DNA from 2 places in the Virgibacillus salidurans genome. Region 2 is predicted to be linked to the other one. Evidence: riboswitches for the same ligand, from Rfam matches in the RefSeq annotation. Region 2 holds a riboswitch; the other holds the start of a gene.

Region 1 (8,091 bases), 1.7 Mb from region 2:
ATTACAAAATTGCAAGTTAATCCCTTCACCACCTGCCTCTGTAGCAATTAAAACCTGTGCATGGTCTCTAAACAGTTGCCGCATCCAGTCTTTTTTCCCTTTTTTAAAACCACCTCTAAAAGGGACGGAAGAAATTCCTTCTTGCTGAAGATACCATTGCAAGTAATATTGAGTTGCCCTGTATTCTGTGAAAATAATCACTTTTTCGTCCCCGATATTCTTAATTAATTCAACCACTTTTTCTGCTTTTACATGGTGAGGTAATTGTTCGATCTTTGACAATACCGGCTGAATAGATTCTTTATTGTCTTCTTCCATCGCTAATTTTTGAAGGGATAAATAACAAGCCTCGCGTGATGAGCATAATTCTCTTAAAAATGTAATCTTGGAAAATGAAGAAAAGGGCATTGTTATCTGATTAAGCGCTTCGTAAACCTCCAGTTGTTCCGGTTTGAAATCAACCCAAACGGTTTCAATATGACGCTTGGTATTATTTAATGTCGTATCTTTTCTGGTATTACGAATCATTACTTTTTGGATTAATTGCTTCAAATACATGTCCTGTTTAATTTTTTTGCGATCCTTCCCGTATTGATCGAGAAACGAATCATAATTTCCCAAATGTCCCGGCTTTAATATGGAAACCAAGTTAAATATTTCGATTAGCCGATTCTGAACAGGAGTAGCAGTTAATAATAAACAGTATTTCTTCTTTAGCAGGCGGACAAAGGAATAGTTTTTTGTTTTATGATTCTTTAGCTTATGGGCTTCATCAATCAATATGAAGTCATAATCTATATCCAATATATTTTCACGATGCGGGGAACGCTTTGCAGTATCCATTGATGATATAATAACGTCAAACTGGTCCCAGGCATAATTTTTCCTGTGGGCAACAGCCGGAATATAAAATTTTTCATTAAGTTCTTTTACCCACTGGTTTACCAGAGAAGCTGGGACCAGGATAAGTGCTTTTTTAACTAAACCCCTAATCATGTATTCTTTTAATATTAGGCCAGCTTCAATGGTTTTGCCGAGCCCAACCTCATCAGCTAATATAGCGCGGCCGTTCATGTCCTCGATTGCTTGCTTTGCCGTTTCGATCTGATGACTTAAAAATTCAACATGCGGCAGGTACTCTAATGCACGTAAACCGGAAAATTCAGGGGTGATCGTTGTAAGCTCAGCCTGATAGGTCATGGAGAAAAGGTCCCATGGTGAAAACTTGCTTTCCTTCTCAAAATCCGATTGCAGCTGGTCAATGAAAGTTGAATCTTTTTGTAAGTGAATAGACGTCATATGATACTTCCTTTTTCGTAATGGATTAAATGAAATTAAAATATATTCTATATATTCTCATGTGGTTGTGTGCTATAATTAACTTAGATTTTTCACGTGATACTTGTATTAGTATAACCAAATTAGCCATTTTCATAAAAGCGAATGAATACAAGGGGAGAGCTTACGTTTAACGTAACGCCGAAGGAGCAAGCAACTCGCGAATCTCTCAGGCAAAAAGACTCTTGTAGGACGCACCTCTGGAGAGTGTTTACAGGTACGTAGACCACCCACGAAGCAAGTATTTATAAGGAAATGTGAATCCGGTTTCTATATAAATACGCAACTTTCTGGTTTGAAGACAGAGATTTCCTGGTATCAGTGAAATCTCTGTTTTTGTGTTTTAGAATAGACTTCAAGTCACAAAACTTTTAAAAAAGGAGTGGATGGGTTGAGTGAGTTAAATCGGACACCGTTATTTCCGGAATATGAAAAATTTGGGGCAAAAACAGTCGATTTTGGCGGCTGGGATCTTCCAGTACAATTCTCTGGAATTAAACACGAACATGAGGTCACAAGAAATAAAGCAGGTTTATTTGACGTCTCACACATGGGAGAAATTGCTGTAAGTGGACAGAAAAGTTTGGATTTCCTGCAAAAAATGACAACAAATGATGTATCAAAATTAACTCCAGATCGTGCTCAATACACGTTCATGTGCTACGAAAACGGTGGCACTGTTGATGACTTCATTATTTATATGGTGGGAGAAAATGATTATTTATTGGTTGTTAATGCCGCTAACACAAAAAAAGATTATGAATGGCTAAAGGAAAACAATCATTACAGCTGGGAAGATGTCACCATTACAAATGTATCAAGTGATTATGTTCAATTAGCCTTACAAGGTCCGGCCGCACAAGAAGTATTACAAAGGCTAACGGAAACGGATTTAAGTGAAATTAAGTTCTTCCGTTTTGATAGTGAGGTTTATTTTTCATCCATAGACGTTCCTGCCATTGTCTCACGTACAGGTTATACGGGGGAAGATGGATTTGAAATTTATATTGCAAAAACTTATGGACGCATGTTATGGCAGTCAATATTGCAGGCTGGCGAAGATAAAGGCGTAGAACCTATTGGGCTGGGAGCAAGAGATACCTTGCGATTTGAAGCAAATTTAGCTCTTTACGGACAAGAGCTTTCCAAGGATATTACACCAGTAGAAGCAGGATTGAAATTTGCTGTAAAAGTTGATAAAGAAGCAGATTTTATTGGAAAAGAAAAGTTGAAAGAGCAAATTGAACAAGGCCCCCGAGAAAGCTTGTTGGGATTGAAATGATTGATAAAGGAATCCCTCGCCATGGGTATGAGGTATACAGCGGGGAGGAAGAAGTAGGTTTTGTTACTTCCGGTACACAATCTCCAACATTGAATAAAAATATCGGTTTAGCTTTAGTGAAAGCAGAAGTAGCGATAGAAGGAACAGAATTAGACGTCCAGGTTCGAAAGCGTAAGTTAAAAGCAGTAGTCGTAAAAACGCCATTTTACAAACGAGGGAAATAGGGAGGTACTGGCAATGGAATTTCGTTATTTACCGATGACTGAGACAGATAAGAAAGAGATGTTAGATACAATTGGAATAGAATCAACGGATGAATTATTTTCTGACATCCCAAGTAATATACGTTTTAAGGGCGAGCTTAATCTTAAAAAGGGTGCAAATGAAGCACAGCTAAAGAAAGAATTAACGAAGATGGCAAATAAAAATGCCAATTTAACAGAATATAGCTCCTTTTTAGGTGCAGGTGTTTATGATCATTTTATTCCATCTGTCGTAGATCATGTAATATCAAGATCGGAATTTTATACCGCGTATACACCGTATCAGCCGGAAATATCCCAAGGTGAACTTCAGGCCATCTTTGAATTCCAGACGATGATTACAGAATTAACAGGAATGAACGTAGCAAACTCATCAATGTATGATGGAGGAACTGCGCTTGCAGAGGCGGTAAACTTGAGTGCGGCACAAACGAAGAAGAAAAAAATTCTCGTTTCAAAGGCCATTCATCCTGAATCAAGGGATGTTATTGACACCTATGCAAAGGGGCCTAACCTGGAAATTGTAGAAATTGATCACAGCAATGGACTCACTGACATGGATCAGCTTGCAAGCGAATTAGATGAAAATACGGCGAGTGTTGTACTGCAGTATCCAAACTTTTTTGGACAGATTGAACCATTGGAAAAGGTGAATGAATTAATTAAACAACAAAAGAAAACCATGTTTATTGTTTCTAGTAACCCGCTAGCATTAGGTTATTTGACACCACCGGGAGAATTTGGTGCTGATATTGTTGTCGGAGACACGCAAGTATTTGGAATACCTACCCAGTTTGGAGGCCCTCATTGTGGATATTTTGCAACGACTAGTAAATTAATGCGCAAAGTTCCTGGCCGCTTGGTTGGACAGACGAAAGACGAAGACGGGATACGTGGCTTTGTATTAACGTTACAAGCAAGAGAACAGCATATCAGAAGGGACAAAGCGACTTCCAATATTTGTTCAAATCAAGCATTAAATGCATTAGCTAGTTCTGTTGCAATGAGCTCAATCGGAAAGCACGGATTGAAAAAAATGGCAAAATTAAATATGCAAAAAGCCCGGTACGCAAAACAAAAGTTGGAGCAATCAACTATTCCTGTTGTTACAGAAGGTGTGTTCTTCAATGAATTGGTTGTGAAACTTGCTGACTCTGTAAGTGAAATAAATAAAAAGTTGCTGGATAAAGGGATTATCGGTGGCTATGATCTAGGAAAATCGTATCCTGAACTTGAAGGGCATATGTTAATTGCTGTAACCGAAAACCGCACAAAAGAAGAGATCGACGCTTTTGTTAAAGAATTGGAGGATATCAATGGCTAATAAAGATTTTCCATTAATTTTTGAACGCAGTAAAGAAGGAAGAACGAGCTATAGTTTACCAGAAATGGATGTTCCGGAAGTGGATCTGGACGCTGAATTAGAAAGTTCTTATATTCGCACTTCTCCTCCTAATTTACCTGAAGTGAGCGAGTTGGATATCATGCGACATTATACCGGGCTTTCCAATCGAAATTATGGGGTTGATTCAGGCTTTTATCCGTTGGGATCCTGTACGATGAAGTACAATCCAAAAATAAATGAGGATGTTGCTCGTTTGAATGGCTTCAATCACATTCACCCACATCAAAGTACTGAAAGTGTCCAAGGTGCAATGGAGATGATGTATGACTTACAAACCTCATTACGGGAAATTACCGGAATGCATGAAGTATCACTTCAGTCTGCAGCAGGAGCTCAAGGAGAATGGACGTCATTAATGATGATTCGTGCGTTTCATGAAGCAAATGGTGATTTTGACCGTACAAAGGTTATCGTTCCTGATTCTGCACATGGAACCAATCCTTCTTCAGCAGCCGTTGCCGGATTTGATGCAGTCACTGTAAAAACGAATGAGCAAGGTTTAGTAGATATAGAAGATTTAAAAGGTATTGTTGGAAAAGATACAGCAGCATTAATGTTAACAAATCCGAATACATTAGGTTTATTTGAAACTGAAATTATAGAGATGGCAGAAATCGTTCATGGTGTTGGTGGAAAATTGTACTATGATGGGGCTAATTTGAATGCCATTATGGGTTATGCAAGGCCAGCAGATATGGGGTTTGATGCGGTACATTTAAACCTTCACAAAACATTTACAGGCCCACATGGTGGTGGAGGGCCTGGATCTGGTCCAGTAGGTGTATCCAAAGAACTCGAGCCATTTTTACCAAAGCCTGTAATCGTTAAAAAAGAGGGTCAATACGATTTTGATTATGATAGACCAAATTCAATTGGAAGAATAAAACCTTACTATGGAAACTTCGGAATTAACCTTCGTGCCTATACGTATATCCGTACAATGGGGGCAGAAGGGCTTAAAAAAGTTAGTGAATATGCTGTGTTAAACGCAAATTATATGATGCGCAAACTTGGAGAGGCGTATGAACTACCATATCAGCAGCATTGTAAACATGAATTTGTTTTATCAGGAAAAAGACAAAAGAAATTAGGTGTTCGTACATTGGATGTAGCTAAACGCCTGCTTGATTATGGCTACCATCCACCAACGATATACTTCCCATTAAATGTGGAAGAAGCAATGATGGTTGAGCCGACGGAAACAGAGTCCAAGGAGACCTTGGATGGGTTTATTGATTCTATGATTTCTATTGCCGAGGAAACAAAGAATGACCCTGAATTAGTTCAAGAGGCTCCGCATAATACGATTGTTAAACGGATGGATGAAACAACGGCAGCAAGAAAACCAATTTTAAGCTATAGTAAATAAAAAAAGAGGCTCAAGAGTGAATATTTCTTGAGCCTTAGCTTTATTTCGTCTTAATTTTTCCAGTCCATTTTTTAAATCCGCCTTTTAGTTGGCTAATATCCTGGTATCCCTTTTTATGCAGAAGTTGTGCTGCCCGCCCGGAGCGCGAACCACTTTGACAATAGAGATAAACCGGTTTGTCTTTCCGGATTTCTACTAATCGTTGTTTCATTTGTGTTACCGGAATATTTCTAGCGCCAAGAATATGTCCTTTATCAAATTCCTGTGGCTCTCTTACATCTATAAGTTGTGCTTTTCGATAACCTTCACGAAATTGATCCTGAGTTAAAACCTTTAAAAAATTACGTTGCCTGAAATATCGAAACACACCGAACGCAAGCAGTGCAACTATTGCTATTACTAAAAATTCCATCATATTTCCCCCGTATTTCACATTTGTACTACCTCTATTATATTGTGTTTAGACTATTTTTTCAAAGTTTTTTCTTTCCATTAGGATAAAACCTGGATTTAGACTGATGAATAGGTGATTTAAGTGAATTATGCAGCAATAAGTCTAAAAGAAAATATATTGCAAAGCCTGAAATTGTTGATATGTAGTAGAAAAAACCTTATTTGCTTCAAACAGCTTTTATTTACTGTCGAATTTAGCTTTTATTTATTGTTGACAAATTGCCTTTTATTTGCTTTAAACACAATATATAGTATTTTTTTATCTTTTCTTCTCAATATATTGTTTTAAATAAATGATATGTGGTATTGTATAGTTATAAAAGTTAATAAAGGAGCGATAACATGTCGATAGCTGTTGAAGAAAGACAAGGAATTGATGTGGAGATGCTTAATGGAGATATCAAATTGTTTCCACAGGTACATCCAATTACTGCGGATATGAAGCTTACCCATACTGGCGTTTCCCGCTTAGTAATGCTGGATCGATATGCTTTTAAGGATACACAGAAGAAAACATTAAAAGAAGGCGACTTTGTTGTCTTAACAGTCAAAGCAGATCCAAAATTTCCTGCCCGCGGACTAGGTATCGTAAAATCGATAGACTGGGCGAAGAACGAAGCAAACATTCAAGTAAATTCTGAGTTTGTATCTGTACTGGATGACGAAAATGAAGCAGAAACAGGAATAGTGCAGCGAAAATTAAGTGTTATTGATAAGCCACTGGAAATATATTATGAACAAATTGCAAAAAGAAATGCTACAGGACTTTCAAATGTGGAGCAAACAGAAGAAGCAAGACAAGAATGGTTTGCGAAATTCAATGATGAGTTGGCAAATATGAATTTCATACCAGCAGGAAGAGTATTATACGGGGCTGGTGCGGATACGGATGTAACGTATTTTAACTGTTACGTCATGCCATACATCAAAGATTCCCGTGAAGGCATATCCGATCACCGAAAACAAGTCATGGAAATTATGAGTAGAGGTGGGGGTGTCGGCACGAATGGATCTACCTTAAGACCTCGCAATACATTGGCAAGAGGTGTGAACGGAAAATCATCCGGATCGGTATCATGGCTCGATGATATTGCGAAACTTACGCATTTAGTTGAGCAAGGTGGTTCAAGACGTGGTAAATAGAAGTGCCTCGTCTCTAAATAAACCCCGTGAATTGCTGGAAACTCTTTAGATTTCAACGTGTAATTAATATCTAAGAAATAAGTTTTTTCTTGAGGTGAAGAACGTGAAATCCTATGATGCAAAACAACCACAAAAATGTAAGATTTGTGATTTTAACTTATCTCATAATAGACAAGGTCGGTTTACAACACATTTAAAGCAGCACGGTTTAACATTAGAAAATTATTTATGGATATTATTATTCATGCCAGGAATTAACATGTAATCGTGATTCATGCAATAATAAAGTAAAACTGACAAGAGGCGTTCCAAATAAATATTGTAGTGTTTCATGCCGTCAAAAAAACCACCATTAGTTTGTATAGTTTGTAATTCTTATTTTGAGGCAAAAAACAGAAAAACTAAAACATGTTCTAGTGAATGCTCCAAAATAAATAAATCACAAAAAATTAAACAATGGCATAATCAAATGAACAGTGACGAAAAACATAAACATTTTAAAACTATTATTACTAAAACAGCAACAACTAGACGCCAAAATAATACTCCATCTTGGAATAGTGGAAAAAAAGGTATATATAGTGAATCCACTATTAATAAGATTCGACAAGCTACATTAAAACAAATGGAAAAACAGGTCTTTCACAAAACAAATATTGAAAAGAAGCTAGAAAATTTCATTAGGATGAATAATATAAAAAATATATATTCATTTATCCTAGAGAAAAGACAATTTGATTTCTCACTTGTAGAATATAACACTATTATTGAATGCGATGGCGATTATTGGCATGCTAACCCAAAATTTTATCCAGTACCAATGGAATGGCAAAAGAAA
Region 2 (8,091 bases):
GATCCTCATGCATCGGACAGCCTTTAATCGCATAAACAGCACCTTCACCTGTCCTGGAAAATTGCTCAAGACCACGTTTCAGCATCGTTACAATCGTCGATTTCCCACCACTGACAGGACCCATTAATAATAAAATTCGTTTGCGAACATCAAGTCGTTTTGCAGCGGGATGAAAGTACTCCTCCACAAGCCTTTCAATCGCCTCTTCAAGCCCAAATATGTCATCCCCGAAAAAGCTGTACATTTTTTTGCCATCTTTTTCAATTAAACCAGAGTTTCTAATCATATTATAAACGCGTGAATGGGCTGTCTGGGCAACTTCCGGTATTTCCTTTAAAATATCCAAATATTCCGCGAAAGTTCCTTCCCACTTTAGCTTTTCCTCTTCTCCCCGGTGATTTTTTACTTTATTTAAAATATCCGTAATACTCCCTCCATCCATGTCGCAATTTATATATCGTATGCAGGAGGGGCGATTATAATGATGGTTAGTTTTCATTTAGTAGGGCACTGCTAGAGCTTAGGCAAAATTTATATAACCCTTACATCAACAATATCCGGAATCCGATTCATTTCTTCCTCTACACTAGAAACAATCGCATCATCCACCTCATTTTCAATATCAACCATCGTATACGCGTAATCCCCACGGCTTCTGTTAACCATATCCGCGATGTTCAAGTTGTTGTTCGATATTGCAGTAGTAATTTGCCCAACCATGTTTGGAACATTGTGATGAAAGGCTGTCACACGGCTTTTTCCGGTGTACGGTATAGAAGCATCCGGGAAATTCACCGCGTTTTTGATATTTCCCGTTTCAAGAAATTCCTTCACCTGTCTTGTTGCCATAATCGCACAGTTTTCCTCCGATTCCTTGGTGGAGGCACCGAGATGTGGAATGGGAACCGTATTTTTCATATTCAACACGTTCTCATTCGGAAAATCGGTAATATATCTTCCCACCTGCCCACTTTCTAAAGCCTCAGTCATATCTTGTTCATCGATAAGCCCACCTCTGGAAAAATTTAAAATATGAACGCCAGGTTTCATTAATTTGAACGTTTCCGCGTTGAGCATATTGCTTGTATCATCTGTTAAAGGAACATGTACGGTGATGTAATCAGCCTCTGCAAAAACCTCCTCCATCGACATAGCGCGCTCGACGTTACGGGAGAGCTCCCAGGCTGTATTTACAGAAATAAATGGATCAAATCCAATCACATCCATATCCAGGTTAAGTGCATCATTTGCTACAAGTGCACCAACAGAACCTAGCCCGATGACACCTAATTTCTTACCCTTAATTTCACTTCCTACCAATTGTTTCTTTCCTGCCTCTACAAGGTTAGGAACTTGATCTCCTTCTCCTTGTAATGTCTTTACCCATTCTATCCCGGAAAATAAATTACGTGATGATGCCATTAATGATGTTAACACGAGTTCTTTGACAGCATTTGCATTCGCACCAGGCGTGTTAAAAACAACAATTCCTCTTTCCGTACATTGATCGACTGGGATATTATTCACACCAGCTCCAGCACGTGCAATTGCCTTAACATTTTCATCGATATCCATCCCGTGCATGTTAAAACTACGAACAACAATCGCATCCGGATTGTCACTTTCATTTTCTATCACATAATCACCTTTTTTAAATACGTCAAGTCCACTGTCTGCAATATGATTTAGCGTTTTGATTGTTTTCACCTTGTCTAGCGTTAATGTACTCATTCTTTCTCCTCTTTTCTACCTATGTTTATTTTCAAAATCTCTCATAAATGTAATCAAAGACTCGACACCTTCTACCGGCATCGCATTATAAATGCTAGCACGCATGCCCCCAACAGAACGATGGCCTTTTAATGTTTCAAGCCCCTTCGCTTGCGCTTCCTTGATAAAAGTTGCATTTAAATCAGCGGAATCGGAAACAAAAGGAATATTCATCAATGAACGACTCTTCTTTAGGACTGGGGATTGAAACAGAGAAGAAGCTTCAATCGCATCATATAAAATTTGCGCTTTTTTCCGGTTTATTTTTTCCATTTCCCAGAGCCCCCAAGTTCCTTCAACCATTCAAACACGAGCTTGGCCATATAGATCCCGTATGTAGGCGGCGTATTATACAATGAGCCACTATCACTATGCGTTTTATAATTAAGCATAGCCGGACAATTTTCAGGTGCATGGCCAATTAAATCTTCTCGAATGATAACAAGCGTTAACCCAGCGGGCGCGATGTTTTTCTGTGCCCCAGCATAAATCAAGCCAAATTTTGACACATCCATTTCCTCTGATAATATGTTGGAAGACATATCTGCTACAAGTGGCACATCACCGGTATCTGGAATCTCTGCGTAGGCGGTTCCTTCAATTGTATTGTTTGTTGTGATATGCACATAATCTGCTTGCCTGTCAATCATGCTTGAATTGACATCAGGAATATAAGTGAAATTAGCCTCTTCTGATGATGCGATAACACGAATATCGCCGAATTTCTGCGCCTCTTTGATCGCTTTCTTTGACCAGGAACCAGTATTGACGTAATATGCCTTTCCACTTTTAGTCAGCAAATTCATCGGCACCATTGCAAATTGCTGCGAAGCCCCTCCTTGAATGAAAAGCACTTTATATTCTTTTGGAATACTCATTAATTCGCGTAGCAGCTGTTCAGCTTCTGTAATAATTTCCGTAAACAAATCTGACCGATGACTTAATTCCATGACAGACATTCCTGAATTTCTATAGTTCACTAACTCTTCCTGAGCCTTCTCTAATACTGGAAGCGGAAGCATCGATGGCCCCGCTGAAAAATTAAACACCCTTTTCAAATCATCACATCCTTTATTTTTATCTTGACGGCTATAAAAAAAGAGACTGGGCTCCTAGGCTCCAATCTCATCAGCATCAAAAGATATAACAAAAACGCATTTGTTATTCTTCTGTCCTTTTGCCTGAGATTGTGAACCCGTCGGCGTTGCAATGTTCTTGCATCCTCTCCAGAAGCTGCTCCTGTTATAGTGTAACCCACAACAATCATAGCCTTTTTATTCTATTTTAAATTTTAAATAGCGCTTAATTCTCAAAATCATCGCCCCCTCATAACGCAAAGAGGTAAGAGGAATTTAAATCCCCTTACCTCTGCCCAGGCGAACGACTATTAATACCATGTGCTCCCTCGCGGTTATCCGCGTTCGCCAGTTACACATGGCCTTTATTGGTTAATTTTCAATATAATTATAGTAACAAAGTAATCCGTAATCTTCAAGCCATAATGGATGTTTTTTAAAGATCATCATCCCTTTAGGCTGTTTTATCCCTTGCGATACCCTTCCTTTCAACGTCCGGTACAAAGATAAGTAATACAAACCCGATGATAAATAGAATGATCAGGCTGAAAACACCAAATGAAGAATTACCGGTTACCTGGGACGTCACACCAACTAAAAAGGGACCTAAAATGGCAGCGAATTTTCCGAATATATTGTAGAAACCAAAAAACTCATTTGACCTTTCTTTTGGAATAAGTTTGGCAAAGTAAGAACGGCTAAGTGCCTGAATTCCACCTTGAGCAGTCGCCACAAGCATAGCCAAAATCCAGAAATCAGCAATCGTTTCCAGAAACATCGCATAGCTGCAAACAAAAATATAGATGACTATTCCGGTATACAGCATTTTTTTCGCACCGAATTTGATTGCTAACTTACCAAATAAAACAGCGAATGGAGCAGCCACCACTTGAACAGCAAGCAAAGCGATTAAAAGATCTGTTGCGCCTAGCCCCAAATCCGTTCCATAAGCCGTTGACATGGATATAATCGTTCCTACACCATCGATATAAAAGAAATATGCTAATAAAAAGATAAAAACGGCGCGGTATTTCTTAATTTCTTTAAACGTTCGACCTAGACGTTTAAAACTATTTACCACGATTTTAGGCTCGCGTTCAATGGCGTGAATCTGATGTACATGTCTGACCATGGGCAAAGCAAAAATAAACCACCATACTGTCGTAATCAAAAATGCAATTCGACTTGCAGCTGTCGTTGATAATGGAAGTATTTCCAGTTGTGATAAAAGAATAACGGTGATACTAAGAATAAAGGGGATGGTACTCCCAATGTACCCAAGAGCATACCCCTTGGCTGAAACATCATCCATCCTTTCCTTTGGGGAAACATCAACTAAAAAAGCGTCATAAAAGACATTCGCACCACGAAAACCTAATGAAGTTAGCGTATAGATGATTAAAAGCAGCAACCAATTATCATTTGGTACAAAAACGAGTAGAACAATAGATATTGTCCCCATGAGAAAGAAGAACAGGAAGAACTTTTTCTTCATTCCCCGATAGTCAGCAATTGTTCCAAGTACGGGAGCTAACATCGCCAAAATAAACGTCGCAATGGAAATCGTATACCCTAAATATGCCGTTGAATCTGCTGAAGCAACGCCTGCATTGTCCGCTACAGACCTAAAAAATATAGGAAAAATAGCTGTCGTAATGATAATAGAATAGGCTGAATTCCCCCAATCGTACATCATCCAACTTCTTTCTTCTTTACTTAACTTGCCCACATCATTCCCCTCCCCCTATTGTCCTATTATTTAGTATACAATAGCAAATCGTTGATTATGGGTGTGTTAAGAAAAATTAATAATAATAAAATAATTACTTTATAAAGAGGGTGCTTACTTTTTCTGCCTTCAAAAGGGCGTCGAAACCTGTTCGTGAAAATGTAATGACTAAACACTGCTCGTTTGTTCTAAATTAGCTCCATCTACAATAAGCTAGAATAATAATTGTTGAAGGTGGTGACTACCATGAGTGAAACAGCTTACTTAGATGTGAAAGGTATGCATTGCGTTAATTGTCCTTCAAAAGTTGAGAAAGCGATTAGTAAAATGAATGGCGTAAGTAACATCAGCGTTGATTATAAAACCGAGAAAGGTCATGTAAAATTCGATAAAAATTTGATAGGAATTTCCGATATCATCCATGAAATTAATGAAGTTGGATTTGAGGCGAAGACGAGCGAAAATCACAGATAATGAATTAGTATTTTGGAATAAATCCCATTGGTATGGGCATTCCTTGCTCATGTTAAAGGGATTTTTTCTTAATTGTATTAGCTATGAAACGAAAGAAAAAGCTGGGAAGCATCAGGTAAAAGATGATAGATACATTCGTATGAATCTGTCACCTTATTCTCTCGCGACCTTATCCCGCCATTCCTGCTGTCTTTTTTTCCTTAGTAGTTCCTGGTAAAATGCCAATCGAACTAATTCATATAACACCAAGGCAAAAATTGCGCCAATCATAAATAATAGGATGCCTATAATTAATCCCAGTCCTGATAAAACAAGAAGTCCTGATAACGGCCATCTATACCCTTTCATAAGGGAAAAGCTTCTTCTGATACTCCGGAATGTATTTAACTTGGGATCATCATGAAGAAGATACAGAGCCTGCGAAATACCTAAATATAGCCAGAAAAACAGCACATATACAAGAATTATTACTAAAATCGCTATACTGGATCTTATGTTAATTCCAGTAGCAGATATAATGAGTCCACCGAAAGCTGTGTATAACAACAACATCCAGAAAAAATACAGAATGAAATTCGTTAAAAATAGAACAATCACCCCTTTATACAACAGACGCGGATTCTTAAACGGATAGGTAATCGCAGTCAGCAACCTCCCGCGCATCGTTTGATTTGTAAGGGTTATGTAGTGAATCATAATAAAAAATAGAATGCTGTTAATAAATGCCCTTACCGCTAATGTTTTTAATGACTCCGAAGTCGCCACAGACGCGGGATCAAACCTGATACTGATCGATCCTTGAATAGGAAGCGTCCCTATTAATAATTTAATAAGATAGATTAATAGAATCATGCCAATAATTTTGAGCCAGTTTCTGTTAAGTATATCAAAAGCATCTTTATAAGCAGTACCAATCATAATATAATTCTCCTTAAAAATTACGTAATTGTAATTTTACTGCAAAGTTGAATTAAGGGCAATGTAATTTCTAAGAAATGAAGAGCCTTAACGCAGCTGGTTGAAGAACTAAGTGAAAAAGGTCACTCTGCAGCAAATGGAAGTAGCTGGAAAGGAATAGCCTTAGCTGCAGTGAGGAGGAAAAGATAAATAATAAGGCACCCTTATTTTGGGTGCTATTATCGTAAAAAATGTAAGTTATACAGAAAGTCGCTGAATGCATACTTATATACGTCTAAACCCACAAGTGAAGGCATTTTTTACCCTCATAAGATTATATAAAGATCGCGCATGTCTTCCTTTTTCTGTTGTCGGATCCATTTTAGATTTAAGGATTCTCATAAATTCACGATCACATCTACAAGGATCACCATATTTTCGGTAGCATTCGTCATGTGCCTTACAAGCTGCATCCACATCATTAATTGGCTCCCCAGGCCCACTACACCCTGGGCCACACCATCTATATCCTCTAGGGAAGCAAAATCCTGGTCGCCTCATTTCTCGTTCCCGCCGCAATGAAAACACCTCCTAAAACCGCTTCTGTTATAGATAGGATATGCGATGAGGTAAGGAATAGCCTGTATGGGGTCCCTATGTTTTGGAAGGAAATTGAGGATTTAAGATTGTTCACTGATCGAATTGGCACATACGATTAAATGATTAGATTATTTTGTTCCGCGGTCAGGGCGTAGAATCCAGCGTACACGGCTTTTCTTCCAGCGCTCACAGCATCTCCTTCCGCGCAGAGAGCACCTCATCCCGCGGTCAGGGCTGCTTGTTCCGCGTTGGCGGTTGTTCGTTCCGCGCACAGAGTGTCGCAAGGACCCTCACTAGCTTATAGCCGCTATTCGCACTAAGAAACCAATGATATACCAGCAAACAAAATTAATTTATTTAAGCAGTAAGATACTGTACACTGACAGTAGGGAATTCAAAAGAGGAGAATAGAATGAAACAATTTTACAGTGATGTTATTCAATATCGAGGCTCCCATTATGAGTTTGGTTATTTTCAAGGTGAACTTCTCAGAGATTCGCCTATTTTACCTAATCGTGAAAAACAATGGGGTTCAAAGAAAGATCGACACTTTTTAATCGATCCCGAGAAATATAAGGGGCTCATGACAGAATTTGCCCCAGCCATACTGAATGAAATCCGTGGACTTGCTGATGCGCTTCGTATGGATATGGACGATGCGTTTCGTTTATTTGGCGGTTATTATCTGGAATATACCCGAAGCGGATGTTCCATTTTTGCCGATTCTAAATTCATGGTCCGTAATTACGATAGTCATCCTAAAGGGTATGAAGGACGTTATATGCTATATGAGCCGACAGACCAAGGTTATGCATTTATCGGACCGTCTATGCAAATCACTGGGCGAATTGATGGAATGAACGAAAAAGGCCTTGTGATGGGGTATAATTTCACGCATAGCAAAAAATCAGGAGATGGTTTTCTGTGCAATATGATTGGCCGCCTCATTTTAGAGACTTGCAGCAGCACGAGTGAAGCAATTTCCTTACTTAAAGAAATTCCACACAGACATTCTTTTAGTTATGTTCTTTTAGATCCCACTGGCCAGTCCTATGTAGTGGAAGCTTCACCAAGACAAGTCGAAGTACGGAAATCCAATGTATGTACGAACCATTTTCATTTGCTAGACGAAGAAAATCGTTACCGCCAGGATGAAACACGTCACCGGGAACAAACCATACAATATCAACAACAGCATGCTACGAACCCTTATGAAGCTTTCAAAGTGATGAACGATCCTGATTACGGCGTATTTTCAAATAAATACGATGCAGCAGCCGGGACGATTCACACGTCAACTTACTTTCCAAAAGAAAGGAAAGCATGGTTTGTAATCGGTCCAGATCGAGAACCGGTAATTTTCGACTTTTCCAAGTGGCTTCAGGGTGCCAATGTTAACGTCAAACGGATCAAAGGCGAACTTGATTATCCAGCGCCGTTTGTGAATATGGAATAGACATAATATTTACAGAGCGTTCCGTTCAGTCTATGTAGCAGTTTATTCCGCGTTCAGGGCGTCTCGACAAGCGCAGGGAGCAGTTTATT

The links. Region 2 has a riboswitch for glycine ahead of serC (3-phosphoserine/phosphohydroxythreonine transaminase). Riboswitches for the same ligand answer to the same signal wherever they lie in the genome.
Region 1: another riboswitch for glycine. It lies ahead of gcvT (glycine cleavage system aminomethyltransferase GcvT); the one in region 2 lies ahead of serC (3-phosphoserine/phosphohydroxythreonine transaminase).

The regions. Positions count from the first base shown of each region.
Region 1 covers NZ_CP074373.1:1,995,809-2,003,899, reverse strand. The annotation lists gene KFZ58_RS10320 (DEAD/DEAH box helicase) at 1-1,299, opposite strand, end outside; glycine riboswitch at 1,444-1,533, shown strand; partial or broken gene gcvT (glycine cleavage system aminomethyltransferase GcvT) at 1,730-2,844, shown strand; gene gcvPA (aminomethyl-transferring glycine dehydrogenase subunit GcvPA) at 2,858-4,207, shown strand; gene gcvPB (aminomethyl-transferring glycine dehydrogenase subunit GcvPB) at 4,200-5,657, shown strand; gene KFZ58_RS10300 (rhodanese-like domain-containing protein) at 5,698-6,069, opposite strand; partial or broken gene KFZ58_RS10295 (ribonucleotide reductase barrel domain-containing protein) at 6,453-7,247, shown strand; gene KFZ58_RS10290 (DUF559 domain-containing protein) at 7,585-8,091, shown strand, end outside.
Region 2 covers NZ_CP074373.1:3,717,587-3,725,677, forward strand. The annotation lists gene KFZ58_RS18560 (PrkA family serine protein kinase) at 1-442, opposite strand, end outside; gene KFZ58_RS18565 (phosphoglycerate dehydrogenase) at 532-1,731, opposite strand; partial or broken gene serC (3-phosphoserine/phosphohydroxythreonine transaminase) at 1,747-2,828, opposite strand; glycine riboswitch at 2,930-3,010, opposite strand; ZMP/ZTP riboswitch at 3,134-3,212, opposite strand; gene KFZ58_RS18575 (MFS transporter) at 3,301-4,575, opposite strand; gene KFZ58_RS18580 (heavy-metal-associated domain-containing protein) at 4,822-5,049, shown strand; gene KFZ58_RS18585 (DUF975 family protein) at 5,203-5,967, opposite strand; gene KFZ58_RS18590 (phospholipase) at 6,232-6,507, opposite strand; gene KFZ58_RS18595 (C45 family autoproteolytic acyltransferase/hydrolase) at 6,959-8,002, shown strand.